2 linked regions of the Bacillus pumilus genome follow. The protein of the gene in region 2 interacts with the protein of the main gene of each other region in a pairwise test. Links are inferred from orthologs where the notes say so. Each region holds a gene or a part of one and is shown on either strand. Other genes may lie near its edges.

Region 1 (15,235 bases), 750 kb from region 2 along the record:
AAAAAGATGGGACTGTTTTTTTCTGTTTAGGTACCTGTTCAATTCTCCGTGCCGCTTTGTTTCCTAAAACGAGACCTTCCAATAGAGAATTACTCGCTAATCGGTTCGCTCCGTGTAATCCTGTACAGGCCGCTTCTCCGATAGCAAAAAGAGATGGAACAGTGGTTTCTCCATATTCATTCACGCAGATTCCGCCCATTAAAAAATGCATACCAGGGGAAACTGGGAGCCTGCCGCTTGCCAAATCGATACCTGCCCGTTCACACATTTCAGCAATGGCTGGAAAACGAACTGAGAAATGTGGAATTTCGCTGATATTGAGATACAGATCATGACCTAATTGCTGCTCATGAAAAATAGCTCTAGCGACCACATCTCTAGGCGCTAAATCAGCTTGTGGGTGAATGCCTTTCATCATCCTCCTGCCTGTTTCATCTTCTAAATAGGCTCCCTCTCCCCGGACTGCCTCTGAAACGAGACCGACTGCTTTTCCAGCGATCGTCAAGAGGGTGGGGTGGAATTGAACAAATTCAAGATCTGCTAATTGTGCCCCGGCTCGATAGGCCATCATCAGTCCGTCTCCTGTTACAGAAGGGTCATTTGTGTTTGTTTCATATAGGGAGCCGCAGCCGCCCGTGGATAAAACAACTGCATCTGCGGTCATGGTATGGACGTGTCCTTTCTCGTCTTTCCACACCACACCCATGCAGGTTCCTTCATGGACCAATAGATCAATGACATGGTGATATTCGTATAAATGAATATGTGAGCCAAGCTGACTTTTTAAATACTGCACGAGTGTTTTGCCTGTTTGGTCTCCTCCTGCATGCAAAATGCGATGAGTCGTATGTGCCCCCTCTTTACCTAATTGCGGCTCGCCCGTCTCCGTTTGATCAAATGGACAGCCTTCTTCTACGAGCTGCTCTACCAATTGCTTTCCAAGACTTACGATCTCTTGTACCGCCCTCTCATCATTGTGATCACAGCCGGCAGCTAATGTGTCTTGTACATGCTGATGAACTGAATCCTGTGCTGAAAAGGCAGCAGCGATTCCTCCTTGTGCAAGCATGGAATTACTAGAGGAAAATTGTTTTTTTGTCATCATGATAACTTGGCAGCTTTCTGAAATGGTTTTTGCAAAGGAAAGCGCTGCAATGCCTGATCCCACCACAATGACTTTTTTGATTGATGACACCTTCGCCCCTCCTGTCATTTACACCTGTCTTGACACATATCATTACACAACACTACAATAAATACAAGAAAAAATTTTCTCATAGGAGATGGATGGATTGGTTTATTTAGATTACGCAGCTTCTACACCTGTTTCAGAGGAAGCACTGCATGTTTTTCAGCAGCTAAGTCAAGATTGCTACGGGAATGCAAGCAGTCTTCATGATGCAGGTGGAAGAGCAAATGACATACTGACTTACAGCAGACAATCATTCGCTGCCATTCTTGAGGGCGAACCAGACGGCATCTACTTTACAAGCGGCGGAACAGAATCCAATCTTCTGGCGATTCAATCGATCGCAAATGGTCTGCCAGCACACAGGCAGCATGTCATCACAACTTCTGTAGAGCACCCTTCTGTTCATCACGCGGTTAGTAGCTTAGAGCGTCTTGGCGTGAAGGTCACAATCATTGAACCGAATCAAGATGGGATCATCACTCAGGACATTCTCAAAGAAGCATTATTGCCTGAAACAGGACTAGTATCTATTCAGCATGCTAATTCAGAAACAGGGATTATCCAGCCGCTCGCTGAATTAGCACCCCTTTTAAAAGAAAGGCACATTCTTTTTCATACAGATGCCGTGCAAACATTCGGAAAGATTCGTGTGTCCATCAAGGAGCTTGGGGTTGATGCCGTGTCCATCTCTAGCCATAAAGTGTATGCACCTAAAGGAGCTGGTGCTGTCTATATGAGCGCTCATGTTCCTTGGAAGCCTTTATATTCAGGTGCAGTTCAGGAAGGTGGCTTCCGCCTTGGAACAGTGAACGTTCCATGCATCGGTGCTTTTGCTGCTGCGAGTGAACAATTGATGCTTAAGCTGGATGAGCAGCAACGACAGAATGAGCAGCTTCGTGATTATTTTCTTCAGCAGCTGAAAATGAGACAGCTTCCTGTTCGTACACTTCAAAACAATGGCAATCGCCGCATGCTGCCTCATATTATTGGTTGTTTTTTTGAAGGGTTTGAAGGACAATATGTAATGTTAGCATGTAACCGGCATGGGGTTTGTATATCGACTGGAAGCGCATGTGCTTCTGGTTATCACCATCCTTCCCCGGCTGTGAAGGCATTGCACGTATCAGATCGTGATGCTCTTCAATTCATTCGAGTATCATTTGGATCGAAGTCATCAAAAGAGGACATCGATCAGCTTTTGCATACATTTGAACAATTGCAAAAGGAGAAGAAAGGAGCATAAGACGTGGAGCAAGAGAGGAAACTCATTGGCGAAGAGAGAAGAAACGCCATTTTAGAGTGGCTGAAAGAAACAGATTCACCGCTCACCGGAAGCTTTTTGGCTAAAAAGGCGGCTGTCTCTCGACAAGTCATTGTACAAGATATGTCACTATTGAAAGCAAAAAACGAACCCATTATTGCTACAAGTCAAGGCTATGTATATATGGCACCGCAGCATGCGCCAGAAAGAGAAATTGAACAAATCATCGCCTGCAAGCATAATCCTGTTCGTACAGAAGAGGAACTAACCTTGATTGTAGACTTTGGTGTGACGGTGAAAGATGTGATCATAGAGCACCCCGTTTACGGTGAACTAACGGCCTCTATTCGCGTCAGCACTCGCAAGCAAGTAGCTGATTTCGTCCATCACATTTCTAACACGGGCGCCTCCTACTTGTCAGAACTAACAGACGGCGTGCATTTACATACACTCACTTCTTACAGTCAAAAGCAGCTTGACCAAGCCATTCAAGCACTCGATGACGCTGGTTTTTTAATTAAAGACTAAAAAAAGTGTCCTGCAAGGGACACTATTTTTCATTCGTTAGTTCATATGTTTGGTAGCTGCCGAGCAGTTTGACCTCACAGCCAATCGCTTCTAATTCCTGAATCGCGCCAGGGACAAGGACATCATCCATTTCTTTTTCAATATCTATTATAAATAAATAGTGTCCAAGACCCGTTTTTGTCGGACGAGATTCAATTTTTGACAAGTTGAGATTCCGCCAAGAAAAAGCAGATAACACGCGATGCAATGCACCTGATTGGTCATCCTTTGGCAGACTGACGACAATGGTCGTTTTTGGCTTCGATGAGAACCCAGCATTCATTGGGAACGACGCCTTAGGATCTTTATGTAAAATAACAAAGCGTGTATGATTGTGCGGATAATCATGAATGTCTTTTTTTGCAATCGTTAAACCATATGTTTGCGCGGCAATTTCATTGGCAATGGCCCCAGCAGCCTCATCCGGATGCTCACTGATATATTTGGCTGCATAGCCTGTTGATTCTACCGGACGGTGCGGAATATCTGGGTACTGTTTTTTCAGAAATTGATGGCACTGGGCAATCGCGTGCGGATGTGATTGGATCACATCTAATGTCTCCCAGCTTTCCGCTCTTGATGGGTGGACAAGCAAATGCTGCCGAATCGGTGCTGTCATTTCACCAACAATGGACAGCGCTTCCTCATGAATTAAATAATCAATCGTTAAGTTCACAGATCCTTCGAGTGCATTTTCAAGTGGAACAACCGCCAAATCGACTTCGCCTTTTGACACAGCATCCATACATTGCGGAATCGTTGCATAGGCACGCTGCACTGCATCTGCTGGAAAGCAAGAGCATACGGCCAAATGAGTAAATGTTGCCTCTGGTCCAAAATAACCTACAGTTAATTGCTTCATCTGCTATGATCTCTCCTTTTACGCCCCAGAACCTAGAATTTCAACTTTTTCGACAAATTCAAGTTTTCTTAATTGATTCATGACTGTATTGATATCATCTGCCATACCAGCCGTGCTAATGGATAGGGTGACATTCGCTCTTCCCTGCAGCGGAATCGTTTGGTGAATGGATAACACATTACAGCCAGAGTCCGCCACAATTTGAAGCAGCCTTGACAGAGCCCCAGACCGATCCTCAAGGTGGAAAAACAATGTGATGATCTGCTCTTTCACCATCGTATAAAATGGAAAAACAGCATCTCTGTATTTATAAAAAGCACTGCGGCTTAAATCCGCTTGTTGAACAGCATCGGCAACTGAATCCGCTTTTTTGCGATCGAGAAGCTTTTTGACTTCAAGCGTTTTTCGCATCGCATCTGGAAGGACATCCTCTCTTACTAAATAGAACGTTTCTTCTTTCACCTGTTTTCTCCCCTTTTAAAAACGGGAGAGCCCATGGACTGGACCCTCCTTTTGATCAATCAATAAATTCAAATTCAAATTCAAGCAGACGAATGATGTCGCCGTCTTTTGCACCACGCTCACGCAAGGCATCATCGACACCCATTCCGCGCAGTTGTCTAGAGAATCGTTTCACGGACTCGTCTCTTGAGAAATCTGTCATCTTAAACAGTCGCTCAAGTGCTTTACCCGTTATGACAAACGTACCGTCAGGATCTCTTGTGATCTCAAATGGCGCGTCTCCCTCATCAAACCTGTACATCACGCGGTTATCAGACAGTTCCTCTTCATTATAGAGCGGGAATTCCGGTGTTGTTTCAAGCTGATTGGCGATTTCAAATAAAAGCTCACGAAGCCCTTCTCTTGTGATCGCACTAATTGGGAACACTTTATAGTCATCCGTTAATTTTTCTTTAAATGCCGCTAGATTGTCAGCTGCTTCTGGCATGTCCATTTTGTTCGCTACAATGATTTGTGGACGCTCAGTCAATCTCATATTGTATTGCTCAAGCTCTTCATTAATCGTCACATAATCTTCGTACGGGTCACGCCCTTCAAGTGCTGACATATCAATGACATGGACAATAACCCGTGTCCGCTCAATGTGGCGTAAAAATTGATGACCTAAGCCAACGCCTTCGTGCGCTCCTTCGATCAGTCCTGGCAGATCCGCCATGACGAAGCTTCGGTTATCATCTGTTTCGACAACTCCTAGGTTCGGCACAAGCGTTGTGAAATGATAATCCGCAATTTTCGGTTTCGCAGAAGAGACAATTGAAAGCAGTGTCGACTTCCCGACACTTGGGAAACCAACAAGTCCAACATCTGCAAGTACTTTTAGTTCTAAGATGACGTCACGTTCTTTTCCCGGCTCACCGTTTTCAGAAAGCTGCGGTGCAGGGTTTGCCGGTGTTGCGAAACGTGAATTTCCACGTCCGCCTCGTCCGCCTTTTGCAATGACTGCCCGCTGTCCATGCTCTGTTAAGTCAGCGAGTACTTGTTCCGTCTCTGCATCTGTCACGACCGTACCGGGCGGAACTTTGACAATCATTTCTTCCGCATTTCGGCCATGCTGGTTTTTACTCATTCCATGCTCGCCGCGATCCGCCTTAAAATGGCGCTTATAACGAAAGTCCATCAACGTTCTGAGTCCTTCGTCTACTTCAAATACAACATCTGCACCATTTCCGCCGTCGCCGCCAGCTGGTCCGCCTTTTGGCACATATTTTTCACGACGGAACGCCACCATACCGTTTCCGCCGTCACCGCCTTTAACATACACTTTAACCTGATCTACAAACATAACTTCCTCCGTTTCTCTGCATCACATATCTCGTTCTTGCCTCAAACAAAGCTCAATCATGGACTCATGACTTGTCACATGAAATTGAGCTACACTCATACATGGATAGTTTGCGTCATGAAACGCATTTAACGCATCCAAACTTGTTAATTTTCCTTTGAAATCAAAATATAAGACCACATCATTCTCTTCTTGATCTGTTTGGAACGTGACCGTTAAATGATTTTCAGTTTTTTGGCAAACTGATTGATCGAATATCGAAAACAACTCCTGTGATACCGTTAGCAGCTGCGATTCATATGCTGATAAGTCTCGGGTTTCACCAAGCACTTCATATTCTAGGGTGATAAAATGCGACTCCCAATTAAATGTTAGAAAGTAATAGGCCAATTGGGGAATTTTTAAATTTGAGAGTTTGGATTCATGCTGTGCTTCAATGACCATTTCTTCTATAATTTCAAACACCCGGTCATATTTTTCTAATGTCAAGTTGCCCTTGATCAGCTGCAATTTATTCATCCAGTCGTGTCTTGAACGACTGAGCAGATAGATCAATTCATTTGTTAATGCAACGTGAGTTAATTTTTCGTTTTGTTTACTTGGTATCTCTTCCATTATCGCACTCCCAATCGTTTGGTCTCTCTTTTAGGAGTCTTATCATCACTATGTCTCCCTGAATTATAACAGAGAAGACAGCATAGAAAAACACTAGTTATGTGAGGAAAGGTTGTTTTTTCTGATCTATAGGAGAAAATGAGGCAAAGTCAGCAAAAGTTCTTTGATATTTATGGAGTGCATCTTCTTTTATCATCTTCGATACTACGTGTAAAAAGTGAAAAAACTCCAGTCAATGACCGGAGTTTTTAGCAATTATTGTGCCGCAGGATATACGCTCACTTTTTTACGGTCACGACCGAAACGTTCGAATTTAACTGTTCCGTCGATTTTAGCGAAAAGAGTGTCGTCGCCTCCGCGTCCAACGTTTTCACCTGGATAGATTTTCGTTCCACGTTGACGATAAAGGATAGAACCACCAGTTACGAATTGACCATCAGCACGTTTAGCGCCTAAACGTTTAGACTCAGAGTCACGTCCGTTCTTTGTAGAACCTACCCCTTTTTTAGATGCGAAAAATTGAAGATCTAATCTAAGCATGAAGTTCACCTCCTATTTTTTTGTAGATATTCTCACATAATCGTGATAATCTCGTTCGATTGTCTCTAAGGAAACGACCATGCCTTCTAAAAGCAGCTGGGCTTTTTCAAAGGATACTGGATCTGTATCAGCTGGCAATTCAAAAGAGAAATAGCCGCCTTCTTCACCAATATCGAGCAGTGGATCCATTCCTGTCAGTGCAATAATTGAATTGACTGAGCCGAAAACAACAGCAGATACACCTGCACAAACGAGATCCTGACCTTTTTCAGCAAACTCGGCATGTCCAGTCATCTGAAAAGACGTAATGCTTTCATCTGCTGCCGACCGAGTAATGGTTGCTTTGATCATATCACTCACACGCCTTAAGCGTTGATTTTTTCGATAACAACTTTAGTGTAAGGTTGACGATGACCTTGTTTCTTGTGGTTGTTTTTCTTCGGTTTGTACTTGAACACAGTAATTTTCTTACCGCGACCTTGTTTTTCAACTTTAGCCGTTACTGTTGCTCCAGCAACTGAAGGGTTACCCACTTTGACAGTGTCTCCGCCGACAAACAATACGTTTTCGAAAGTTACTGTTTCACCTGCTTCAGCAGCTAGTTTTTCAACATAAACAGTTTGACCTTCTTCAACTTTTACTTGTTTACCACCAGTTTCGATAATTGCGTACATCTCTGCACCTCCTAATAAACTCAGACTCGCCGAATACAGGGGGCCTTAGGCTCTTTACACCTGCTTCGCGCGGTTGTAGCACGGGTGCTACATATCCATAACATTAAAAAATATATCAAATTAGAAGCAGAATGTCAACGTATTTTCATCACTAGTACGGCAAAAGGAGCTCTTCCATTGAGGAGTTGGTTCTTCGATCTGAAAAATACGCATGGAGCAGTTCATTTTCGTCAAGCTGGCTCATTTTCACGCCATCTCTTTCAATAATAATCGGATGCTTACAGCCTCTTTGGAATCGCGCCATTACTTCATATACTTTTTCCTCAGCGCTCGCTCTCAGCGGAATAAGCTTTTCTACCTTTTGCTCTTTTTTACCGTAATAGCGTTCTAGTAAAAAGCGGACCCTGACGTAATGCCGCTGCCGGTGTTCCATTACGAGTGAATAGGCTAAAAAAGTGAGCAGCACCCAGCCGTTGAATTGCAGCGGCGCAAACAAAAGCAACCCTGCAGTCAATAGAACGAAAAAGACAAGTGAGCCTTTTATGGCAAGGGTATGTGCACGTTGGAAAGGGTAATATGCTGATAAGAGCAAAAAGAATAATTTCCCGCCATCAAGCGGCCAAATAGGCAAAAGATTCACAAGAAAAATCGCCATATTATAAAAAGTGAACATCGTAAAAATGTCGTGCGAAATAAGAGAAGTTTCCATGAAAATCCATGCCATAAGCTGGAGCGGTACATGCTGGAGCGGCCCGCATAAAATGACCGCCAACTCTTCCTTTAGCGGACGGTTCCCATGCTCTTCTACTTCTACCGCTCCGCCAAATGGCAGTAAAAAAATCCGCCGAATGCGCCAATGATAATAGCAAGCAGCCGCTGCATGTCCAAGCTCATGGACAAAGACGATGATGAGCAGACAAAGCAGCGGCTTGATTTGACCAGAGAGAATCGCAAACGCCATCACAATCCACAGCAGCGGATGAATGTGAATTTTCGTCAGCATGACCAGCCATCTATTCAAAGGTCATCACCTGAATAGGATCGATAAACTGTTCATTTTGCTTAATGGCAAAGTAATATGTGCCCTTTCCTTGATCATCAAGTGAGATCTGGCCAATTTTCTCACCCTTATCGACAAAATCGTATAAGGCCACATCGGCTTCCTTTAATTGACCGTACCAGCTATAGCTGTTATCCGCATGCTGCACGACCACTGTAAGCCCTGTGTCACTTTTCTTTTTCACTTCTACTACATAGCCTTCCTTCATACTATCAATCGCTTCAGCCGATGTTTCGACTTTGACACCTGCTCCATTTTGCGTAAAGGATTCCTGCACTTTTCCAGAAGCAGGTACAGCCAGTTCTTGGTTCGCTTGTACATCTTTTTGGTCTGCCTTTTTGTCGGTTAAAAAGGCAAGGGGGTTTCCAACTGTTTTCTCAAACCAGTGATTGGCAGCAGCAAATTGAAAATCTTGCTCAAAGGTCTGCGTAATGATCGGCTTCAGCTGCTGAAACGGCCCTGCCTGACCTTTAAATGAAATGGCTGCAATCAACACAAGGGACGCAGATAATAAACATTTCAGCACAAAGGTATTGGGGTTAAATAACGGATGCCGATATTTCTTCGGCTGATGAGACGACGACTCAAAGGAAGACGACCCTGAATGCTTTTCTTCCTCTGTCAGCATGACCCATGGAGGGATATCTTCTTTTTTCTTGAAAGTCGTCTTCTTAGATGGAGCAGCTGGCTGCTTCGTTTTGCGGCGCTGCGCGATTTTCTTTCGGTACTCGTCCACTCTTTTCATGAGATCACCCTTTACATACAAACAGTTTGTACATTTTATGTGACGACCTCATCTGATATGCAACAAAAAGACCGATTCTCATCGAATCGGTCTCATCTTACTTGAATGCTTATGCTCTTACACCAAAAAATGCTTTCAGCTTCGCAAACATTCCTTTGTTTTCATCTTCAAATGATTGAAGCGGAACAGATTCGCCTAGTACACGGCGGGCGATATTACGATACGCAATCGATACTTTGTTTTTAGCATCCATGACAATCGGTTCACCATTGTTTGAAGCCTTAATCACGTCATCATCATCTGCGACAATGCCAAGAAGATCAATCGATAAGTGATGTACAACTTCATCCACATCCATTGAATCGCCACTTTTCGCCATGTGTGTACGAATACGGTTGACAATCAAACGAGGTGGTTCGATATCTTCTTGTTCTAACAAGCCGATGATACGGTCAGCATCTCTCACAGCTGAGATCTCAGGCGTCGTCACGACAATTGCCTTATCTGCACCTGATACAGCATTTTTAAAGCCTTGCTCAATTCCAGCAGGGCAATCAATGACGACATAATCAAAGTCTTGTTTCAATGATTGAATTAATTCTTTGATCTGCTCCGGCTCTACAGCCGTTTTATCGCTTGTTTGAGCAGCGGGTAAAAGATACAAAAGATCCTCGAAACGCTTATCTTTTACAAGCGCTTGGTGAATTTTACATCTTCCTTCTACTACATCGACTAGATCATAAATAATGCGGTTCTCAAGCCCCATCACGACATCTAGATTCCGAAGGCCAATATCGGTATCCACTAGACACACTTTTTTCCCTTGAATTGCTAGTGCTGTGCCTAAGTTTGCAGATGTTGTTGTTTTGCCAACGCCGCCTTTTCCTGAGGTAATCACAATAGCCTCGCCCAATTTCACATTCCTCCCTCAAGCCTTGTCAGATTAGGTCTTATATGAGCCAATTGCTGCAGGCGTTCAATGATCATGTTGCCATCTATATCTAAATAAGCACATTCCATTTCGTTTCCATCTTCTTTTTGATCTGGTGCACGGTTAAACACTTGTGCGATGCGAAGCTGTGTTGGAATCATACGAGATGCCGCAATGACAGCTTGTTTATTCCCATTACATCCAGCATGTGCCACGCCTTTTAAAGCGCCGAGCACAAAAATATTTCCCCCTGCACGAATCGTTCCGCCAGGATTGACATCTCCTATTAATAAGAGATCTCCTTCGACATACAGCACCTGTCCAGAGCGCACAATTTTGGCTACAGAGGTAATTTCGGCCTCTGCTTTTAATCGTCTCGCCTCTTCAGTTGACATGACGTCACTTTCAATGGAGTGAATGACGAGATGTTCATTTTCAGAGACCGCTTCAGTCAAACGCATTTCCTGATCCTCTGTTAAATACCGAAAACCAAGCTTAATATGCACATTAACCTTATGCCCTTCTCTACCATCTGTGTATTGCTCAAGTAAAAGAACCTCTCGCAAGCCAGAAAGAAGGTCATCAAACGAACAGTCATCATTTAACTGTAATGTTAATCCGTTTTTTGTACCTTTTATCGTCACATATTGCTGTTTTTGAGTTTTCAAGATGCTCACCTCAACAACATACTCATTTCGCCGTAATTGGACAAACTCCTGCTTTTATTCGTCGATCAGTCCTTGTTTCATATTGATGAAAAAGAGCCTAAGCGGCACAACAAGTATGAGAGACGCAGCAGTATTTAAAAGAATCGTTGGAATAAAGCGTTCGATGACATACGTATTAAACGGCATAATCCCTGATTGAATTGTCGCTTGAACGCCGTATACATAAAACTCCATCACGGAAACAGCAATAATCGACAGAAAGACGACCACTAGCATATTCGTTTGCAGAACTTTAAAGGCTTTCGCTAGCAAATAGCAGAGCGCTCCAAAGCCAAACATATGAACACCAAGTATGCCTGTATACGAAATATCATATAAAAGTCCAAAGATAAAACCGAAAATCACACCATATTTTTGATTCACAAAAGCAGTCATAAATACCAGTGCGAGTAAGATGAAATGAGGAGCTAAAATTTGATTGTCTGAAACAAATGGGAGCTTCACTAGATCGACAAAAATACTGTCAAATACGAAGATAAACAACATGACGAAAGCAAGAAGGACACGTCTCACGAGCCTTCCTCCTTCGTCAATTCAGATGCATCTGCCGTACTTGAGCTGCGATTCACCACAATCACGCGGTCTAAATTGTTGAGTTCGGCCGCTGGTTCTACATAAATAATTTTTGTCAGGCCGTAATGATCTGGTTCGATTTCACTCACCTTACCAATCGTCAAGCCTTGCGGGAATACGCCCCCTGCTCCAGATGTTTCAACAAGATCTCCTTTTTTGACATCTCCATCTGCATCAGATTTCAGAATATTCATTGTCAGCATTTTTTTCTTACTGTCATAACCGTTAATAATTCCGTTGAGTTCTTCTTTGCCCTTTTTCGCAAAAATTTTCGTTGAAATTCTATTATTTTGGTCCGTAGAGCTTAGCAACCTTACAGTTGAAGTAAAATTGTTGAGCTTATCACTTTCAATTTTCCCAATTAACGCACCACTCTCATTTGTGACCGCCATATCTTTGTCAACGCCTTGTTTTTTCCCTTTATCAATCATCACAAAGCTATCCCAAAGGGACGGGTTTCTCGCGATAACCGTTGATAGAATTGGCGTATAATCACGAATAGAGTTCACATATCCGAGCTGCTTGCGAAGCTTTTTGTTCTCATCTTCTAGCTCTTGAAGTTTCGCCTCATATTGAGTTTGTCCATCAAGTTTTTTTCGAAGACGCTCGTTTTCATCATATGTGTTCTTTAAATCTTGTACGTTCCCATAAATACCGGCAATAAATTGTGATGGTTTATGAAAGACACCTTGAAAAAAGCCTGTCGTATCCCCCACTAATTTTTCCGGCCATGAAGCACCTCTGCCGCTTTTCACTGAAAAACCAATCATGGCCACCAGTACGATGACACAGACAAGGAGCAACATTAATCTTTTATTCATAAAAAACTGCGGCATGTCTTACACCTCTTTATTTACGCCCGATTATCGATTATCTTTAGATTTTCCTTTGAACAAATGAATGTGCTCTAGTGCTTTTCCTGTACCGATTGCCACACAGTCAAGCGGGTCTTCAGCAATAATGACTGGCATCTTCGTTTCATCACTAATGACTTTGTCAAGATTACGCAGCAATGCACCGCCGCCTGTTAAAACGATTCCGCGGTCCATAATATCTGCTGCCAGCTCAGGCGGGGTTTTTTCAAGTGTCATTTTCACCGCATCGACAATTGTTTCCACCGTATCGCGAAGCGCTTTTGCAATCTCATCTGCCGTAATAGAGATCGTTTTTGGCAGACCTGTTAAAAGGTCACGGCCGCGAATATCCATCTCATCATGTACATCAGGCTGTGCAGAACCGATTTCCATTTTAATGGCTTCTGACGTACGATCACCGATCATCAGGTTATACGTTTTACGGATGTAGCTGCTGATCGCATCATCCATTTCATCTCCTGCCACGCGGATCGACTGTGAGGTCACAATGCCGCCAAGAGAAATAATAGCTACCTCTGTTGTACCGCCGCCAATGTCTACAACCATACTTCCTGTTGGCTCCCATACAGGCAGGTTAGCACCGATCGCCGCAGCAAATGGCTCTTCAATCGGGTATGCGTCACGTGCACCAGCTTGTCTTGTCGCATCAATGACTGCACGCTCTTCTACAGCTGTAATACCAGATGGTACACATACCATCACGTAAGGTTTACGAGCAAAAAGCCCTTTGCCTTTTAATGCTTGATTAATGTAATATTTCATCATTGTTGCTGTCGTCTCGTAATCTGCAATGACTCCGTCTTTCATCGGGCGTAGTGCCACAACATTACCAGGTGTACGGCCAATCATGTTTCTAGCGTCATTTCCGACCGCCACTATAGACTTCGTATCAGTTTCCAAAGCTACGACCGAAGGTTCTCTTACAACAATGCCTTTTCCTTTAATAAAAACAAGCGTATTCGCTGTTCCAAGATCTATTCCAAGGTCTTTTGTACCAATTCCAAACATATGTATGTATCTTCCTTTCTTAAACCAAAATTCCCTTTAGGGAAAAACTCATAAACTCTATTATATCGTAAAACATTGAAAAAAAAAGTGTTACAAATACCCTTTTTCCTTCAAACTCACAAATTTTTGATCACCTATGACAAGATGATCAAGCAGCTGTATTCCAATCAGCTTTCCACATTCAAAAAGTCGCTGTGTAACTTCAATATCTTCCCTGCTGGGCGTCGGATCTCCAGATGGATGGTTGTGCACACATATAAATGAAGCCGCCGAACGTTTAAAGGCCTCTTTGAAAATTTCACGCGGGTGAACGATCGATGAATTCAGGCTTCCAATAAACACGGTATGTTTATGAAGAACTTGATTTTTGGTATTGAGATAAAGACAAACGAAATTTTCCTGTGTCAAAAATCTCATATCTTCCATCACAAAGTTCGCTCCGTCTTCTGGTGTGCGGATCACATAGCGGTTATCCGTCGTTTGATGGTGTAATCTAGTGCCGAGTTCTAAAGCAGCTAAAAGAGAAATCGCCTTCGCCTTTCCAACTCCTCGGATCTTCGACATTTCTTCAATTGAGGCTTCTTTTACAGAGCGAAGACCGCCAAATGTTTGCAGAAGTCTTGCGGAAATTTGGAGAACTGATTCTTTTTTTGTGCCTGTTCTTAGAAGGATCGCAACAAGTTCATGATTTGACAAACTGCTGGGCCCGTATTTGATAAATCGTTCTCTCGGTTTTTCATCATGAGGGAAATGCTTTAGCAGCATAGGGAAATCGTTCAGGATGACCACTCCTTTTAGAATTCCTTCCTGTCTTCAAAAAGGGGTGATTCCAAAGGTTTCAAGCACTCTGACTGTTTTCGCAATAGGTAGACCAACAACGGAAAAATAATCACCATCTATTTTTTGAACAAACAGTGCGCCTTTCCCTTGAATGCCATAACTTCCCGCTTTATCAAGGGGCTCGCCCGTATTGATATAGCGATCTATTTCATTTTGAGTCAGCGTCCAAAATGTCACTTCTGTCTGTTCATAAAATGTTTCTTTTCTATTCTCTGACTGAACCGTGACACCCGTCAAGACTTGATGTGTCTTTCCTGATAATAATTGAAGCATGAAAGCCGCTTCTTTCTTATCTTTTGGTTTCCCAAGACATTTGCCGTCAATTGCAACAATTGTATCTGCACCAATGATCACAGCTTTAGGATTTAATCTTTGAATATCATTTGCTTTTTGTTCTGCCAACCATTGGACGTTCTCAGCAGGAGAAAGGTTTCGATTTATTTCTTCTTTTAAATGACTTGCTTGAATATCATAAGAAAACCCTGCTAGATCAAGCAATTCTTTTCTTCTAGGTGATTGAGATGCGAGAATCAATTGGTTCATGTTTGTTCATCCTTTCAGGGTTTAGCCTAAGAAGTAAGATACCCATTCATCCTAGCAAATGTACATCTTACCGACAATCTACGAAAATTCATTTTTTATGTACCTTCATCATTATGTTGGATGTAAAAGAAAAAAACTAGTCATTTTTTGACTAGTTTCGTTTCTAAAAAAATGATTTTACGTATTTAATTGATCAAGCAGTGCCTGCTGAGATTTCCAGCCGTTTTCAGCAGTTGGGTCATTTAATAGCTGCACAGCTTTTAGCAAACTGCTTTTAGCCGATGCGTCCGCTGTTTTGGCACTTTCAAGCTCAGAAATCAGCTGCGTGACTTCCTTTTGATCCACTTCATCGCCGGCAATCACTTTAGAGGATAATACAGATGCCTTTTCTATTAAACTAGTCAGCTCATCCGGTAC
Region 2 (15,292 bases):
ATGTTTTGCGCAAGCTTCAAGCTGTTTGCAGACGCATAGGTTTTGTCATAATACGTTTCTGTTCCGTTTGCACTGCTGTTATCATTTGAGTTGGCATGGACACTAATGAAGATATCTGCTTTCGCATTCGCACCTTTGCTCACTCGTGTTTGAAGACTGTCAAATGTGTCTGATGTTCTTGACATGGTAACAAGTGCACCAGCGTTGTTTAATTTCGTATTTAAACGTTTTGCTACATCTAAATTCAAGTTCTTTTCATATAAACCGTAGCCTACAGCTCCTGAATCATGTGCACCATGACCTGGATCAATGAATACTTTTTTCCCGACGACAGGATTTTTTAATTGATTCACAACAGTTGGTGTCACCGTATTTGTACTGCCTACGACAGTAAATTTGGTGATTTTTTTACTGCTGATTGTTGCTCTTGTTACTTTTGGTAATGTCTTTTCATTCGTTAGAAGCAATGCTTTGTTTTGCTTCGCTGCGATCCCTGCAGCAGAAGATGAAGTGGCATAGCCAAATCCTCTTCCTACATAGGTATTATACGTGCTCATATTATACTTTTTCACAATATTAGCGGCAACGTCATAACGAGTGGAGCCTTTGATTCGTGTTGGAGATTTCAATTGATTATAAGCTGCTTTTGTGACGTAATTTTCTCCGCCGACTACAATGGTTTGTTTGACATTGCTTGCTTTTGCAACAGAAGCGATTTCAGAACGAAGTCCCTTTTTATCTGTGTAGAGAATCGGGAATCCTTTTTGTGCTGCTACCGGTGCAATTGCAATCCCATGAGCATAGAAGGAACCTTCAACGACAACGACGCCTGCTGGCTTTTTCATTTTTTTCGCGATATTTGCAGATAGCTCATATCGATTTTTCCCTGAAATACGTTGTGTAGAGATGCCCATTTTCTTCACTTCGTTGACTACGTTGTTTGACACACTTGATGTACTGCCTAAAACGATAACTGTCTTTGTTTTTAAAGCCTTTAGGGCTTTTTTCGTATCACCCGAAAGACTCTTACTGTTTGTATAAAGAACTGGTCCATTTTTTTGGTGTGCAAGTGGAATCCCTGCTGTTGCATCTGCATACGCAGTTTTCCCTACTAAAACGACTGTACTTGCAGTTCCCCATCCCTTTTTCGCTACGTTTGCTGCTACAGCATATCTGCTCCCGCCATCAATTCGTGAGACGGAATTATCTGCTGAAGCTGTCGGAACAATAACGAAAATGGCGATAAGGCTGAGGATGGCTGTTTTCATGATTGAGCGCATCATCTATGTCCTCCTTTAACCCTTTAATAGTTTGTTAGTTTTGTACCTGGATAGTAGAACGAAAGTATGGAAGAATATGAGTTTCCAGATTCTGCTCTAGCTTTGGCTCCGTATTGGCTCATGCCAATGCCGTGACCATATCCTTTTCCTGAAATCGTAAAGTCATTTGTATTGTTTTTGACAGACGCAAATGTGCTTTTCACCTTTGTTGCGCCCATGACGGATCTAAACTCGGTCATCTTCATACTTGCCGTTGTGCTTTTGTTTACTGCATACGTGCCTGTTTTATTTTTCAGATGATATGTCAGCTTGATCGATACCGTCTTCGCACGCTGGCCTTTTGTTTTTCCTGAGAATGTCAGGCTTGAGATGGATGCAATCTTCATATCAGATGCAGCAGTTTCTTTGTTTTTGAGCAGCCATGATTTGAGACCAGCAAGGTCCGCTGCATTTGTCTCTTTTGTCTTAGACCACTGAGATGCTGCTGTGCTAGCAGTCAATGTTGTGCCTAGTTGTTTTTTAGAGAGTTTTAGCGTCCATGCATTGACCGGATCTTTTGTATCCTTTTTGGCCACTAAGTACGGCAGTGCATTTGCCCACACTTCTTCACTTGCCTCTGTATAACCGCCATTACTAGAATAATAGGTTGCTGAAATGAGCTGATTGTTGTATTTCAGTACCTTCCCTTTTGTGGCATCGACAGCTTTTGTCGAATTCGTGTACCAGTTATATCCTCCATATACTTGGAAGGCAGTTGTATCAGGTACGACTTTTCCAATACTTTTCACTGAATACGTTCTAGCGGCAACTGCCTGTGCTTTTAGCGCTTCAACATGCCAGCTTGCAGGCATTTCATTTGGTACTACGCCTTTTAGATAGTCTTCAAATGGAATATTTTCGAGAGTCGGCCTGATATAACCTGATTCAATTGCAAAGTTGACGCTGCCTAAGTACGGCTTCCCTGCAATTTGAAGGACATTTTTCGTTGAATATTTCTCAGGAACAACTCTTAATGTGTTATACGTCTTTATGCCTTTTAATGAAATTTTTCCGTTAGAAATATCCAATTGGTAGTTTTGATTTTTTTTCAGATAGACTTGTTTAGCTAATGAGTTTTTCAAGCTATCTTTAATCGCACTTGTGCTACCAGCAAGGTGATAAGCATATGTACCCTTTTGTTTCAGCAGTGCTTTTAGTGACGCTGTGACAGAATCTGGTTTCACATACACAACGGTACTGTTAGACTTTGCAGCCAATTGAGACAGCGGCATAGCATAAATATAGCTAGAGGCTTTTGCCAAATAAACTTTATCTGCATTGATATTTAATTTCTTAATAATATTCACAGATAGTTCATAGCGATTGGCACCACTGATTCTTGTCACCTGTGACGTTTTTTTAATTTGATTCTCTACTTTTTGTCCCGTACTTTTCGTACTGCCGATGATGATGACTTTACTTGGCAGCTTGTAAGACGGAATGGAATCTTTTTTTGTTAACAGGATTGGATATCCCTTTCTCGATGCATAGGATGCAATCGCAATCCCATTCATAAATGAGTTTCCGCCGACAACGACAGCTTGCTTATAGTTACCCATTTCTTTAGCGATTTTTTGAGAGATTTCAAACTTGTCTTTTCCACTAATACGTCTGACTTTGCCATACTTTTTAATAGATTTCTCAGCAGCTGTGGAAATACTTTTCGTGTTACCGATGATCAGGATGTTATCCGGCTTCATTTTCTTCAGCTGGTTTTCAGTTGTTTTTGTCAGTCTTTCAATGTTCGTATACAAAATGGGTGCGCCTAGTTTGTAAGCTAACGGTGATACAGAAATGGCGTGATCAAATGCATCACGGCTCACAATGACAACAGTTGATGGATTCTTCCAGCCGGCAGACGCGATGCTATTAGCAACTTCGTATCGATTTTTGCCATCATATCTTTTCGTGACAGCCACATTCGATCCTGACAGCTTGTATTCTCCAGCTGTGGATAGATCCATCGTTTTTTTATTTCCGATATAATTAGACAATTTCACTGAAATTGTCGAGCTAGCCATGGCAGACTGAAAGGGTGCGACTAGTAGAGTCAGTGTCATGAGAACAATAAGTGTAACGCCTGTTTTCTTCAATTTTGTTCATCCCGCCCATCTTTTTTACTTCTGTTTTTCAATCTTTTGAATTTCCTTTTGACCACTGTCATTGATAAAGTAAGAGATTTCTACTGTGTCTCCTGGTTTGAATTCATTTAACACATCTTTAAAATTATCCGTAAATTCATAGCTTAAGGTCGTATTCACTTTTTTCACTTCGACTGTATGTGCATCAGCCATTCCAATAAATTCAGCTTTTTCTTCCAGCACCTGAGGAGTTGAACTGCTTGTCTTGTTTTCTCCCGAGGACTGCTCAGCCGTTCCACATGCTGTGAGCACGATACCAAGTAGTAGTATTAAGAACGGTAAAACGACGATTTTCTTCATTTTTTTCACCTCATGTCTTTGTATCGTCTTATAACTTAATATTTTAAGGTAAATTTAAGGTTTTTTGAAACCTTTTTTTTGTTACAACGTCTATATCTAGGTTCAGAGTAAAAAAATAACTTGTTTATCAAGATTCGTAAACCTATAATCATGGAAGAATCATAGAAAAGGTGAGGGACATTATGAGAGCTGAAAGAAAACGAAAGAAAAAAAAGGTTCTTTGGATTGTTTTATCGATTATTGGCTTATTCGTATTAGCAACTGGCGGATATGCATATCATCTTTGGAATACAGCAGCATCAACCGTGGCAGGCATTCAGGAGAATTTAAAGAAGTCAGATAAGCGTGACAAAGATGTCGATTTAAATAAGAAAGACCCGATTTCTATTTTAGTCATGGGTGTTGACGAAAGAAAAAATGACCGAGGCCGTGCGGATACATTAATATACATGACCGTTAACCCAAAAACCAAAACGACCGAGATGGTGAGTATCCCGCGTGATACGTATACAAAAATTGTCGGAAAAGGCACAATGGATAAAATCAACCACTCCTATGCATTCGGCGGCACACAAATGGCAGCAGATACAGTAGAGGAATTGCTTGATGTACCTGTTGATTACTTTGTGAAAGTCAATATGGAAAGCTTTAAGGATATTGTCGATACACTTGGCGGCATTACAGTTAACAGCACATTTGCTTTCAGCTATGACGGCCATTCATTTGGTACAGGAGAAATTAATCTAAATGGAGATCAAGCCCTTGCCTACACAAGAATGAGAAAGCAAGATCCAAAGGGTGACTTTGGACGTCAGCAAAGGCAGCGCCAAGTCATTGAAGGCATCATTGCAAAAGGGGCAAACATTTCATCTATTACGAAGTTCGGCGATATGTTCAAAGTCGTGGAAAACAATATGAAGACCAACATGTCATTTGATGATATGTGGACGATGATGAATGACTACCGTGATGCAAGACAGCGTGTGGAGCAGCACGAGCTGAAAGGAACAGGAGCACGCATCAATAACATCTATTATTATCAGCTTGATGATAATAGTTTGGCTAAAGTGAAGAAGGAATTGAAGGAAAGTTTGGAGCAGTAAAAAAGAAGACTACATGACTGTAGTCTTCTCAGATTGTAGAGAAACTCATGTTTTTCTACAATCTTTTTTATTTTCATCGTAATTATGATGGATGGGATTTAATGAAAAAGGCCTCCCACACACCTAGCCTAGCTTCGCTAGGTGTGTGGCAATCTTCTTCATGTTCTGGCACGCAGCTGTGAGGAGAACTTGCTCACTCACGTTTTGTTTTCCCCTCAACCGACAGTAGCGAAGCCCGTGCAGTTGTTTTGAATCTGCAAAGCTTCGCTCTATTTTTTCTTTTCTTTTTTTATATAGCTCTTTTCCAGAGGCAGACAGACGATTTTGTCTGATCTTTTCTTTGTGTTCCTCCCATACATGTCTTGAGATCACTTTTTGATGATTTTTCGATCTTGTACAGCTCTCAAGGAAAGGACACGATACGCATTTTTTAGGGTCTGATTTGTAGAACCTATAACCTTTTCGATCAGTTGTCGTATATAATAGCTTCTCGCCATTTGGGCATATGTAGTGATCAGATTCAGAATCATACTGAAATTTCCACTTCTCAAATAATCCTCTTGTTGGATGAAAGCGTCTATGTGCGATGACACCAAAAATATGGCGATCCGATAAACCTTTACAGATTGAGGTTGTCAAATAACCAGAATCAAGGGCAACAGCTTCTACTTGAAAACCAAATCGGGCGATTTGGTGATCCAATCGATCAAGATACGGAATAGAATCATGGATATTGCCGGGCGTGACATGGGCATCCGTGATGATATTGTACTTCATATCCGTTGTACGGTGGTCTAGGTAGAAAAAGCCTTCCGGTTTATTTTCACGATAAAGATAGCCACTCTCAGGGTCAGTCATACTTTGACGAATGTCTTTTTTCGTTTTCACCTCCTCTTTTACCTTTAAGGGCTTTTTTCCGTGTGCCACCCGATCTTCTTGGATCGCTTCTTCTAATTCATTTATATAGTTCTGGGTATCTTGTTCAATCGTTTTTCTCGTATATTTATGTTTATTGGCATTGGCTTTAAGATGAGTTGAATCAGTAAAAAGAACGCGGCCTCCTACCATATCATGATTGATGGCTTGAAGCACAATTTCATCAAAAATATCTTGAAAAATCGTTGTATCTTTAAATCGAGTACGACGATTCCAGCTAATGGTCGAGTGATGAGGAACGGGGTCATTGATGTTCAAACCTAAAAACCATCTATACGCCATGTTATAGTAAATTTCTTTTTCAAGTTGTCTTTCAGAACGGATACCGTACAGGTATCCGATAAACATCATTTTGAACAAAATAAGTGGATCAAGAGAAGGGCGACCTTTATTCTCACTATAATACGGTTTTACTTTATCTACGATAAATGAAAAATCAATGTACTGATCAATTTTACGAAGCAGGTGATCCTCTTCGACCAGTTGATCTAGCAATACAAATTCGGCTTCGTGCTGAGAAGAATTTCTAGTGTGGAACATGAGAAAAACACCTTCCTTAAGTGGGTTTTTCTCTATTATAAAATGAGGAGATGGAAAGTTTAAGGAAAAGATAAAGCTGTCGAGATTTTCTCGACAGCCTGAGACTACATGACTGTAGTCTTCTTTTTTTATGATTTGAATGGGGCAGGTTTTTCTTCACTTAATCCAAATCGATGGAGGAGCTCTTCGACAATTCGTCTCGAGGCTTGTCCGTCACCATAAGGGTTAGACGCCTTCGACATATTGTCATACTCTTTCTGATCTACTAGCAGCTCTTTTGCCATTTTGTAAATGGTCTCTTCATCTGTACCTGCAAGCTTAAGCGTGCCGGCTTTCACGCCTTCTGGACGTTCTGTTGTATCACGCAGCACTAATACTGGCTTCCCTAGAGAAGGCGCCTCCTCTTGTACACCGCCAGAATCCGTTAAGATAAAGTGTGAAGCGGCAGCAAAGTTATGGAAATCAACGACTTCAAGCGGTTCAATTAAGTGTACCCGATCGAGACCGCTAAATTCTGTCTGAGCTGCATCACGTACAGCAGGGTTTAAATGAACAGGATAAACGACCTGAACATCTTCAAACTCTTCTACAACACGTCTAATGGCTCTAAACATGTTTTTCATCGGCTGTCCGAGATTCTCTCTGCGATGGGCCGTTAACAAGATCATTTTATCCGTGCCTATTTTCTCTAAAATAGGGTGCTGATACTGCTCAGTAACCGTTGTTTGCAGGGCGTCAATCGCTGTATTCCCTGTCACACATATGGTCTCTTCTTTTTTATTTTCAATTAAAAGATTCTGCTTCGCTTCGTCTGTAGGTGCAAAATGAATATCGGCAATAGTGCCTGTCATTTGACGGTTCAATTCCTCTGGGAACGGCGAGTACTTATTGTGTGTTCTCAATCCAGCTTCGACGTGACCGACTGAAATTTGGTGATAAAATGCTGCCAAGCTTCCTGCAAAGGTTGTTGTAGTATCCCCATGGACAAGGACAATATCAGGTTTTTCTTCTTGGAATAATTGATCTAGCTTTAACAGTGCATTTGATGTGATTTCAGATAATGTCTGGCGTTCTTTCATAATATTTAAATCATGATCCGGTTGAATGTCAAAGGCTTTCAGCACTTGATCAAGCATTTGCCTATGCTGAGCAGTCACAGTGACAGAGGATTTGATTTGCGGATGTTTTTTTAGTTCAAGGACAAGGGGGGCCATTTTGATCGCTTCAGGTCTCGTCCCGAATACAGTCATTACATGTAATGTTTTCAATAGTCGATGCCTCTTTCCTTCTCATTTATCATATGTTTATTATACAAAAGAATAGAAACGAATCCTAATCATTCAATTTTCAATCTTTACATCGCCTTTACCCTTTTCAACATAAAGATTTACACGGACTCTTTACAATAGATGTTGTATCAGATCATCATACATTTATCGTAAATCATTTGTCATTTCTATCATTTGTAAGTTACACTTTATGAAAGATGAAAAATGAAGTCAAATCATTTTTTCAATATGTAAGGAAGGTGCAAAGTTCATTGAAAAAAGTACGTAAAGCCATTATCCCAGCTGCAGGTCTTGGGACACGTTTCCTCCCTGCAACAAAAGCTATGCCTAAAGAAATGCTGCCAATCGTTGATAAACCAACCATTCAATATATTATTGAAGAAGCTGTTGAATCAGGAATTGAAGACATTATTATCGTCACTGGAAAAGGGAAAAGAGCCATTGAGGATCATTTTGATTTTGCACCAGAGCTAGAGCGCAACCTGGAGGAAAAAGGGAAGAGCGAGCTTTTAGAAAAGGTGAGAAAATCCTCTAACATTGCTGACATTCATTACATACGTCAAAAGGAACCTAAAGGACTTGGACACGCCGTTTGGTGCGCACGCAACTTTATCGGTGATGAACCTTTCGCCGTTTTATTAGGTGATGACATTGTTCAAGCCGAAACACCTGGACTTCGCCAGCTGATGGATGAATACGAAAAAACGCTTTCATCTGTGATCGGTGTTCAGCAGGTAGCAGACAGCGATACACATCGCTACGGGATCATTGATCCTCTTACACAAGAAGGACGCCGCTACCAAGTGAAAAACTTTGTTGAAAAGCCGCCGCAGGGAACAGCACCATCAAATCTAGCCATCTTAGGGCGATACATTTTCACACCAGAGATCTTTATGTACCTTGATCAGCAAGAAATTGGTGCAGGCGGAGAAATTCAACTGACAGATGCCATCCAAAAGCTGAATGACATTCAGCGCGTATTCGCCTATGATTTCGAAGGAAAACGATACGATGTCGGTGAAAAGCAAGGCTTCATCGAGACGACTCTAGAGTTCGCCCTTCAAGATGAGGATCTGAAAAAGAAACTCATTCCATTTATGAAACAGCTTCTCGAAAAAGAAGAAGTGAATTAAAAAAAGCTGCCGGGATCGGCAGCTTTTTATTTGATCACTGAAATCGTCAGTGTATGCTGTTCATTATCAATGACAAACAAGTTGTTTTCGCCCTTCACTGCGAATTTCGTTTGTTTCTCATTCATCCAAACGTTCTGTTCTGTCAGCCCAAGTGTTGAAGGAGAGATTGACATGATCTCACGGAATACCATCGTATTCGCTTGACCATTTTGAATGACATAGTCGGCTTTCTCTGTGGTCAATCGTTCAATCATTCCGCCTTGATTACTTTTGATCGAGCTCAGCGTTTGCATTCTTTGCTTAAGCACAGATTCTTCTTTTCCAAGGAAAGAAAGTAAATACTCATACGAGCCTGCAGATGCGGGCGATACATAGGAATTGAACTGACCTGGTTCAATGGATAGTGGCTTTAATTCCTCTGCATTTTGAAGCGCAGCAGGTTTGACAAAATACGTTTCTGAGGCTGTTTTAATTTTAACGGCTTTTTTATTTTCAGCCACAGCCTGCACTTCTTGTCCAAAGGGCAAAGTGACATCCGCCTTTTTTTTCATGGCTTGATCTTTGTAAACCGTGAGTGGATCTGCCGTGACAATCAGCTGTTGATCCACCTTCTTCATATCAGGCGCCCCTTTCATCTGCGGGTTCTTAGTCTGAGGCGCTTCTGTCTTATCTGATGACATTGCACCAAATGTAGCCAGTGTACGAAGTGGGCGATCTGAAAACATGGATAAGGCAAGCAGAATAGTTAAGACAGCTAAAATTGTCACTTGAAATGCGGGGCCGAAAAATGAACGACGTTTCCCATTTTCTTTATAACGTGTGACCTTTTCCGTCTTTTGTACACCTTTTCTACCTTCCTTATGTTCCAATTGGTATTTTTGTTTCTCTTTTTTGGAGAGCTTATTAAACCAGTCAACAAACTCCTTATACTCTTTCACAACCTTTTTCGTATCATCAAACATACGAAGCTCCCCATAATGCATCCAAGCCACCCGGTCACAGATTTTTTGGATTTGGCTAATGGAATGACTAACAAAAAAGATCGTTTTCCCTTGTTCCTTGAATTCTGTAATTCGATCCACACATTTTTGATAGAAGGTTTGGTCTCCAACAGACAATGCTTCATCAATAATCAAGATATCTGGATCGATATGCGCTGAAATGGCGAAGCCAAGACGTGATTTCATTCCGCTTGAGTAGCTCTTCACAGGCTGATCAATAAAGTCACCAATATCTGCAAACTCTACGATTTTTTCATAAAGTTCGTCTATCTCTTTATTCGTCAGCCCCATCATTAAGCACTTGAGGCGAATGTTGTCTTTCCCGCTTAATTGGTTGTTCAGCCCTGCCGCAATGGCAATCAATGAAGGCTGGCCGTCCATATCAATTTCACCACTTGTCGGTGGAATGATTTTCGCAAGAAGATTCGACATCGTTGATTTTCCAGATCCATTGATCCCTACAAAGCCAATCGTTTCACCTTCATATACATCAAAGGACACATCACGAACAGCAAAGAAACCTTTTTCATTTTTATTAGGTAAAAACAGTCCTTTAATCTTATCTGACTGCTTTTTATATAGGACGTATTGCTTGGATACGTTTCGAAACGAAACCTTTAGTTTCATCGTATAATCTCCTTACTTTTTAAAGAAAATCGACAAATTTATCCCTAAATTTCATATGAAGCAATGAACCGACTGTTAAAAGAAGTAGCGTGATCAGCCAAAAATAAAGCGTATATTTCACATCATGGAAGAACCATTCTCCCTTTAACAAGCTATTTCTAAAACCATCAATAATGTAGAAAAGAGGATTCAATCTTAATATATCCCCGATCCATGCTTTGTCTCCAGTGAGCTTCTCTGAGATATTCCAAAAAATCGGCAGCAAAAAGAAAAGCAATCGTGTCACTGATTGTAAAAGAAATTGATAGTCTCTCACGAGTACGCTAATCGTGGAATTAAACAAACTAAACGAAAACATAAACGCGATCATACAAATAAGATAGTATATATATTGCAGCCAGTGCGCATCAGGATATATGCCATAGGAAATGAGCACAATCAGATAGACACCCATCATCACAAAGTAGCTGAACAAGTTGGACATAATCACTACAGACGGCAGCGCACTAATCGGAAAATTCATTTTCGATACCATATTAATGCGTTTAAACACACTGTTTGATCCATCAAGTATCGTCGGACTAATGAAGAACCAGGGGATTAATCCAGCAAGCATCCAGATGATAAATGGAACTCCCATCCCCCCAATGTCAATTGGCTGTCCTCCGCGAATTCCCATACCAAAAACAAACCAGTAAGCCAGCATTTGCATTAATGGATTTAAAAACTGCCATAAAACACCTAAATAATTCATCTGATATTTTGATTTTGTTTCATAAACAGCAAGGCGCATAATCAGCGGAAATGAGCTGATTTGCTCCCTTAATATCGTAAACAATGCATTCATTCTAATCTTCCTTAGATATAAGTTTTTGGAATTGCCTCTTCTAAAAAAATCACCGTTCATAATTGTAACAGATGTTGAGAAATATTTCACTTTTCAAATCTATTGAGTATATTAAATGGTAGGGGAAACCGATCAAATTAAATGCTGGTATTTTCAGCTATTATAGGTTACTAATTACCTTATTATATCATTGCTTTATATTTGCCATTAGAATATAATTATCAGGATAATTGCATTTCAACTTAACTCCAAAAAATAAATATCATTTTCTTTCAAATTATATATACCAAATGAAGGGGCTTAACATTAATGAGAATAAAGAACTTCAAAAAAATCGTTACAAGAAAGATTAAATTTATTTTGAATCCACTAATAGAGTTTTCTAGAGATTCACGACTTCGTATGAGAAGTAAATACACCTCTTATTTAGAGAAAAAACCTGTTAGAGATAATTATATTCTATATGAAGCTTATCATGGTAAAAGTATATCTGGAAATTGTTATGCAATCTTTCTAGGCTTAATGAAAGATAATGCCTTTAAAGATTTACATCATGTTTGGGTCATTAATGATTTTAGTGATCCAATGATTGCTGAATTAAAGCAGAAATCACCTAATATTTCCTTTGTTAAAGTTGATAGTAACGAATATCTTAAATATTTAGCAACATCTAAATATTTAGTTAATGATACGTCATTTCCTTTTTATTTTATTAAAAGAGAAGAGCAAATTTATATCAATACATGGCACGGAACCCCTTTAAAAACTTTAGGGAAGGACATTAAAAAAAGATCAATGTCTGGCCATAAAAATATCCAAAGAAATTTTCTTCATTGTGATTACCTTATCAGTCCGAATACTTTTACGTATGAAAAGTTACTGAAATCAAATGATGTATTTGGGATATTCACCGGAAAAATAGCAAATATCGGATATCCTAGAGTAGATTTAACATTAAACACTAGTAGTGAAAGTGTGAAAGAAAGATTAGATTTACCTTTTAATAAGAAAATTGTACTTTATGCTCCAACATGGAGAGGAACAATAGGTGCTGAAGAGGATACTTGCTATACATTGCATAGTGAAGTTGTGAAAATTCAGCAGGCGCTTGGTGATGATTACTTAGTACTTTTAAAATCTCATTACTTTTCTTATAAATTCTTTAAACAGAGTGGACTTGAACATCTTTGTGTTCCAAACTGGATTGATACAAATGAACTTTTAGCTGCCATAGATATTTTAATTACAGATTATTCTAGTATCTTTTTCGATTTCCTTCCTTTAAAAAGACCTGTTTTTTTCTATATGCCTGACTTAAGAGAATACGAATCAGAGAGAGGTTTTTATTTAGACATAACAACACTTCCAGGACCTATCAGTGAAAATATAGTTGATTTAATTAACAACTTAGCTCAACTAAACAGTCTAAATAACTTCAATAAACAATTTGAGAATCAATACAGGGAGTTTTTAGATGAATACTGTTTTTATGATGATGGAAAAGCTACAGAGCGATTCATTGACATCGTATTCAAAAAAAATAATCAAAATGAATTAATAAAGGTTGAAAGCAATAAACAAAAATTACTTTTTTATTGTGGAGGATTCTATAATAACGGTATTACAGTTTCAGCAACTAATTTATTTGACCAAATTGATTACAATAAATATGAAGTTGTTGTAATTGATAACTCAAATTATCATAAAGATAAATGGGTGAACATACAAAAGCTACATCCTAATGTCCATATTATTTATAGACCAGGCTTTGTTAATAGAACCTTAATAGAGACATATAAACAGAACATAATTTTCCGCCGTGGTATATATAATAACAAAATGTTAAAGTACACTCCGGTAAATTCATACAAAAGAGAATTAAAGAGAATTATTGGTAATGCGAAGTTTGATGTAGGTATAGACTTTGGAGGTTATAATAAATTTTGGACTCTTCTTTTCGCATTTGGAGATTTTAAAGTCAAAAGTATTTTCCTGCATGCTGACATGATGAAAGAGTACAATAAAAAGGTGAACCACAAATATAAACATCGTGGTAACCTAAAAGTAATTTTCTCACTGTACAAGTTCTTCGATAGAATTGTTTCTGTCGCCGAATCGACTAATATTGAAAATCACTTGAACTTAAGCCCTTATGTTCCTAATGCTTTAGAAAAAATGGTTTTTGTAAATAATGTTATATCGCCAAACAAAGTACTTCAAATGAAAGAAAATAAAAATATTATAGAATTTAATAATGAAAGATATTTAATTACTTATCAAAACGACAAAACCGAATCCATCGGTCTTAATCTATCTGGGATTCCACTTCCAAATAAAGAGTATATCAACTTTATAACTATAGGAAGATTATCTCCTGAAAAAGGGCAAAAAAAATTAATTTCTGCTTTTTCGCAATTAAACAAACAATACCCAAATACAGTATTGTATATTGTGGGAGAAGGACCTTTAAAAAGGGAATTAAAGGATCATACAAAGAGATTACATTTAGATCACTGTGTGTTTTTTGTTGGGCAACTCGAAAATCCATTCTCTTTGCTAGATGAATGTGATTGTTTTGTATTATCTTCAGAATATGAAGGACAAGGTTTGGTTCTCATGGAAGCAATGATTCTAAAAAAACCAATCATAGCTACCGATGTAACTGGAGTACATTCCGTCTTAGAGGGTGGATACGGATTATTAGTTGAGAATAATGAAACTGCTCTGTTTAATGGTATGTCTGATTTTATCCAGAATAGTATGAAACAAGAATCCTTTGATTATGAAAAGTATAATAGCGAGGCACTAGAGCTCTTCTACAAAAACGTATGTACAAAAGCTGATTAATACCTTATATACAGAATAAAATTACATGTATTTAAAAAAACACCTTTGGATAATGGTCAAGTATTGAACTTGATACCTTCCAAAGGTGTTTTTAATTCTCAACTATAAGAAAATATACAAAGCATTGCTAATCAAACACCACTTCCACCACACGCTTCGAAGACTCCCCGCTCTCTAGATAGCAGAATCTTTCATAAAACGGTGCGAATGAAGCCGGTAGTGTAAAGGTTGGCTGTTCTGTTTCTCTTACCCAGTCAATGACGCTGGCTGTTTCTTTCACAAGAGGTCCAGGTGCTTCCTGTTCAAAGTCGAAGTAGAAGCCTCTCAGCTTGTCACGATATGTTTCGATGTCTGGCACATAGAACAGCATCGGACGTTTAAGGTTTGCATAATCAAAGAACACAGATGAGTAGTCAGTGATGAGCAGATCAGATATCATATACAGGTCTCTAATGTCTTCGTAATGAGAGAAGTCATAGGCAAAGCCTTTATATGGTCCTAAATCAAAGTTTTCAGCGACTAGATAGTGCATACGCAAAATGATGATATATTCGTCTCCGATAGCGGCTCTTAGCTCATGCAGATCAAGGTCTAAATCAAATTTGTACTGCCCTTTTTTATAAAATTGATCGTCTCTCCATGTCGGTGCGTATAAGATCAATTTTTTATCAAGCGGCAAGTTCATTTTTTGTTTGAGTGCTCTCATCGTTTCTTCATTGTTTTGATTATGAAGGAAGTCATTTCTCGGATATCCTGACTCAATCATGGTCTTTTGAAATTGGAATGCACGTGTAAAGATTTCAGTCGAGTAAGCATTTGGAGAAATGAGATAGTCCCAATTCGATGCTTCTTTCGTGAAATTCTTTTTGTATTTCTTCGTGTTTGTTCCAGGCATATGCACCTCGTCCATATCCATCGCAAGTCGTTTTAACGGCGTACCGTGCCATGTCTGCAAGTATGTTGTATGCTCTGGTTTTGGAATCCATAGCGGCAAACGGCTGTTGACGACCCAATACTCGGCTCTTGCCATCGCAAAAATCCATTTCAATGATAGACGGTTGATATAGTAGATGTCCTTTTCCTTGAACGGTGCTTCATGCCCTTTTTTCACACTCCAGATCAACGTATATTCAGGATGATTTTCTTTCATATACTCATAGATCCCACGCGGATTACAGCTGAATTGTTTTCCATTAAAGCTTTCAAAAA

The links.
Region 1: the proteins of tagH (region 2) and mreD interact in binary tests that used the Bacillus subtilis proteins (3 or more experiments, as listed by UniProt). The link is inferred for Bacillus pumilus from one-to-one orthologs.

Annotation. Positions count from the first base shown.
Region 1 is NZ_CP046128.1:2,352,639-2,367,873, forward strand. What follows is about bases 9,734-12,664. They hold mreD (rod shape-determining protein MreD), read right to left. Parts: upstream 11,493-12,664; coding sequence 10,974-11,492; downstream 9,734-10,973. Other genes in these bases: minD (septum site-determining protein MinD), read right to left, coding at 9,734-10,233; minC (septum site-determining protein MinC), read right to left, coding at 10,236-10,919; mreC (rod shape-determining protein MreC), read right to left, coding at 11,489-12,388; GKC25_RS12035 (rod shape-determining protein), read right to left, coding at 12,416-12,664. Outside these bases: nadB (L-aspartate oxidase), read right to left, coding at 1-1,195; GKC25_RS11960 (IscS subfamily cysteine desulfurase), read left to right, coding at 1,293-2,435; GKC25_RS11965 (transcription repressor NadR), read left to right, coding at 2,439-2,981; pheA (prephenate dehydratase), read right to left, coding at 3,004-3,882; GKC25_RS11975 (ACT domain-containing protein), read right to left, coding at 3,901-4,344; GTPase ObgE, read right to left, coding at 4,400-5,686; GKC25_RS11985 (sporulation initiation phosphotransferase B), read right to left, coding at 5,708-6,301; rpmA (50S ribosomal protein L27), read right to left, coding at 6,557-6,841; GKC25_RS11995 (ribosomal-processing cysteine protease Prp), read right to left, coding at 6,854-7,192; rplU (50S ribosomal protein L21), read right to left, coding at 7,207-7,515; GKC25_RS12005 (M50 family metallopeptidase), read right to left, coding at 7,667-8,536; GKC25_RS12010 (M23 family metallopeptidase), read right to left, coding at 8,529-9,320; more of minD, read right to left, coding at 9,430-9,733; more of GKC25_RS12035, read right to left, coding at 12,665-13,435; RadC family protein, read right to left, coding at 13,526-14,200; GKC25_RS12045 (Maf family protein), read right to left, coding at 14,249-14,818; GKC25_RS12050 (SPOR domain-containing protein), read right to left, coding at 14,996-15,235. UniProt on the Bacillus subtilis protein: Involved in formation of the rod shape of the cell. May also contribute to regulation of formation of penicillin-binding proteins.
Region 2 is NZ_CP046128.1:3,105,167-3,120,458, forward strand. Bases 8,089-11,076 are described here. They hold tagH (teichoic acids export ABC transporter ATP-binding subunit TagH), read right to left. Parts: upstream 10,390-11,076; coding sequence 8,788-10,389; downstream 8,089-8,787. Other genes in these bases: galU (UTP--glucose-1-phosphate uridylyltransferase GalU), read left to right, coding at 8,089-8,761; GKC25_RS15935 (ABC transporter permease), read right to left, coding at 10,409-11,076. Outside these bases: GKC25_RS15895 (N-acetylmuramoyl-L-alanine amidase), read right to left, coding at 1-1,280; GKC25_RS15900 (SpoIID/LytB domain-containing protein), read right to left, coding at 1,304-3,412; GKC25_RS15905 (hypothetical protein), read right to left, coding at 3,437-3,760; GKC25_RS15910 (LytR family transcriptional regulator), read left to right, coding at 3,943-4,863; GKC25_RS15915 (IS1182 family transposase), read right to left, coding at 4,987-6,339; wecB (non-hydrolyzing UDP-N-acetylglucosamine 2-epimerase), read right to left, coding at 6,468-7,607; more of galU, read left to right, coding at 7,880-8,088; more of GKC25_RS15935, read right to left, coding at 11,077-11,236; GKC25_RS15940 (glycosyltransferase), read left to right, coding at 11,546-14,083; GKC25_RS15945 (CDP-glycerol glycerophosphotransferase family protein), read right to left, coding at 14,211-15,292.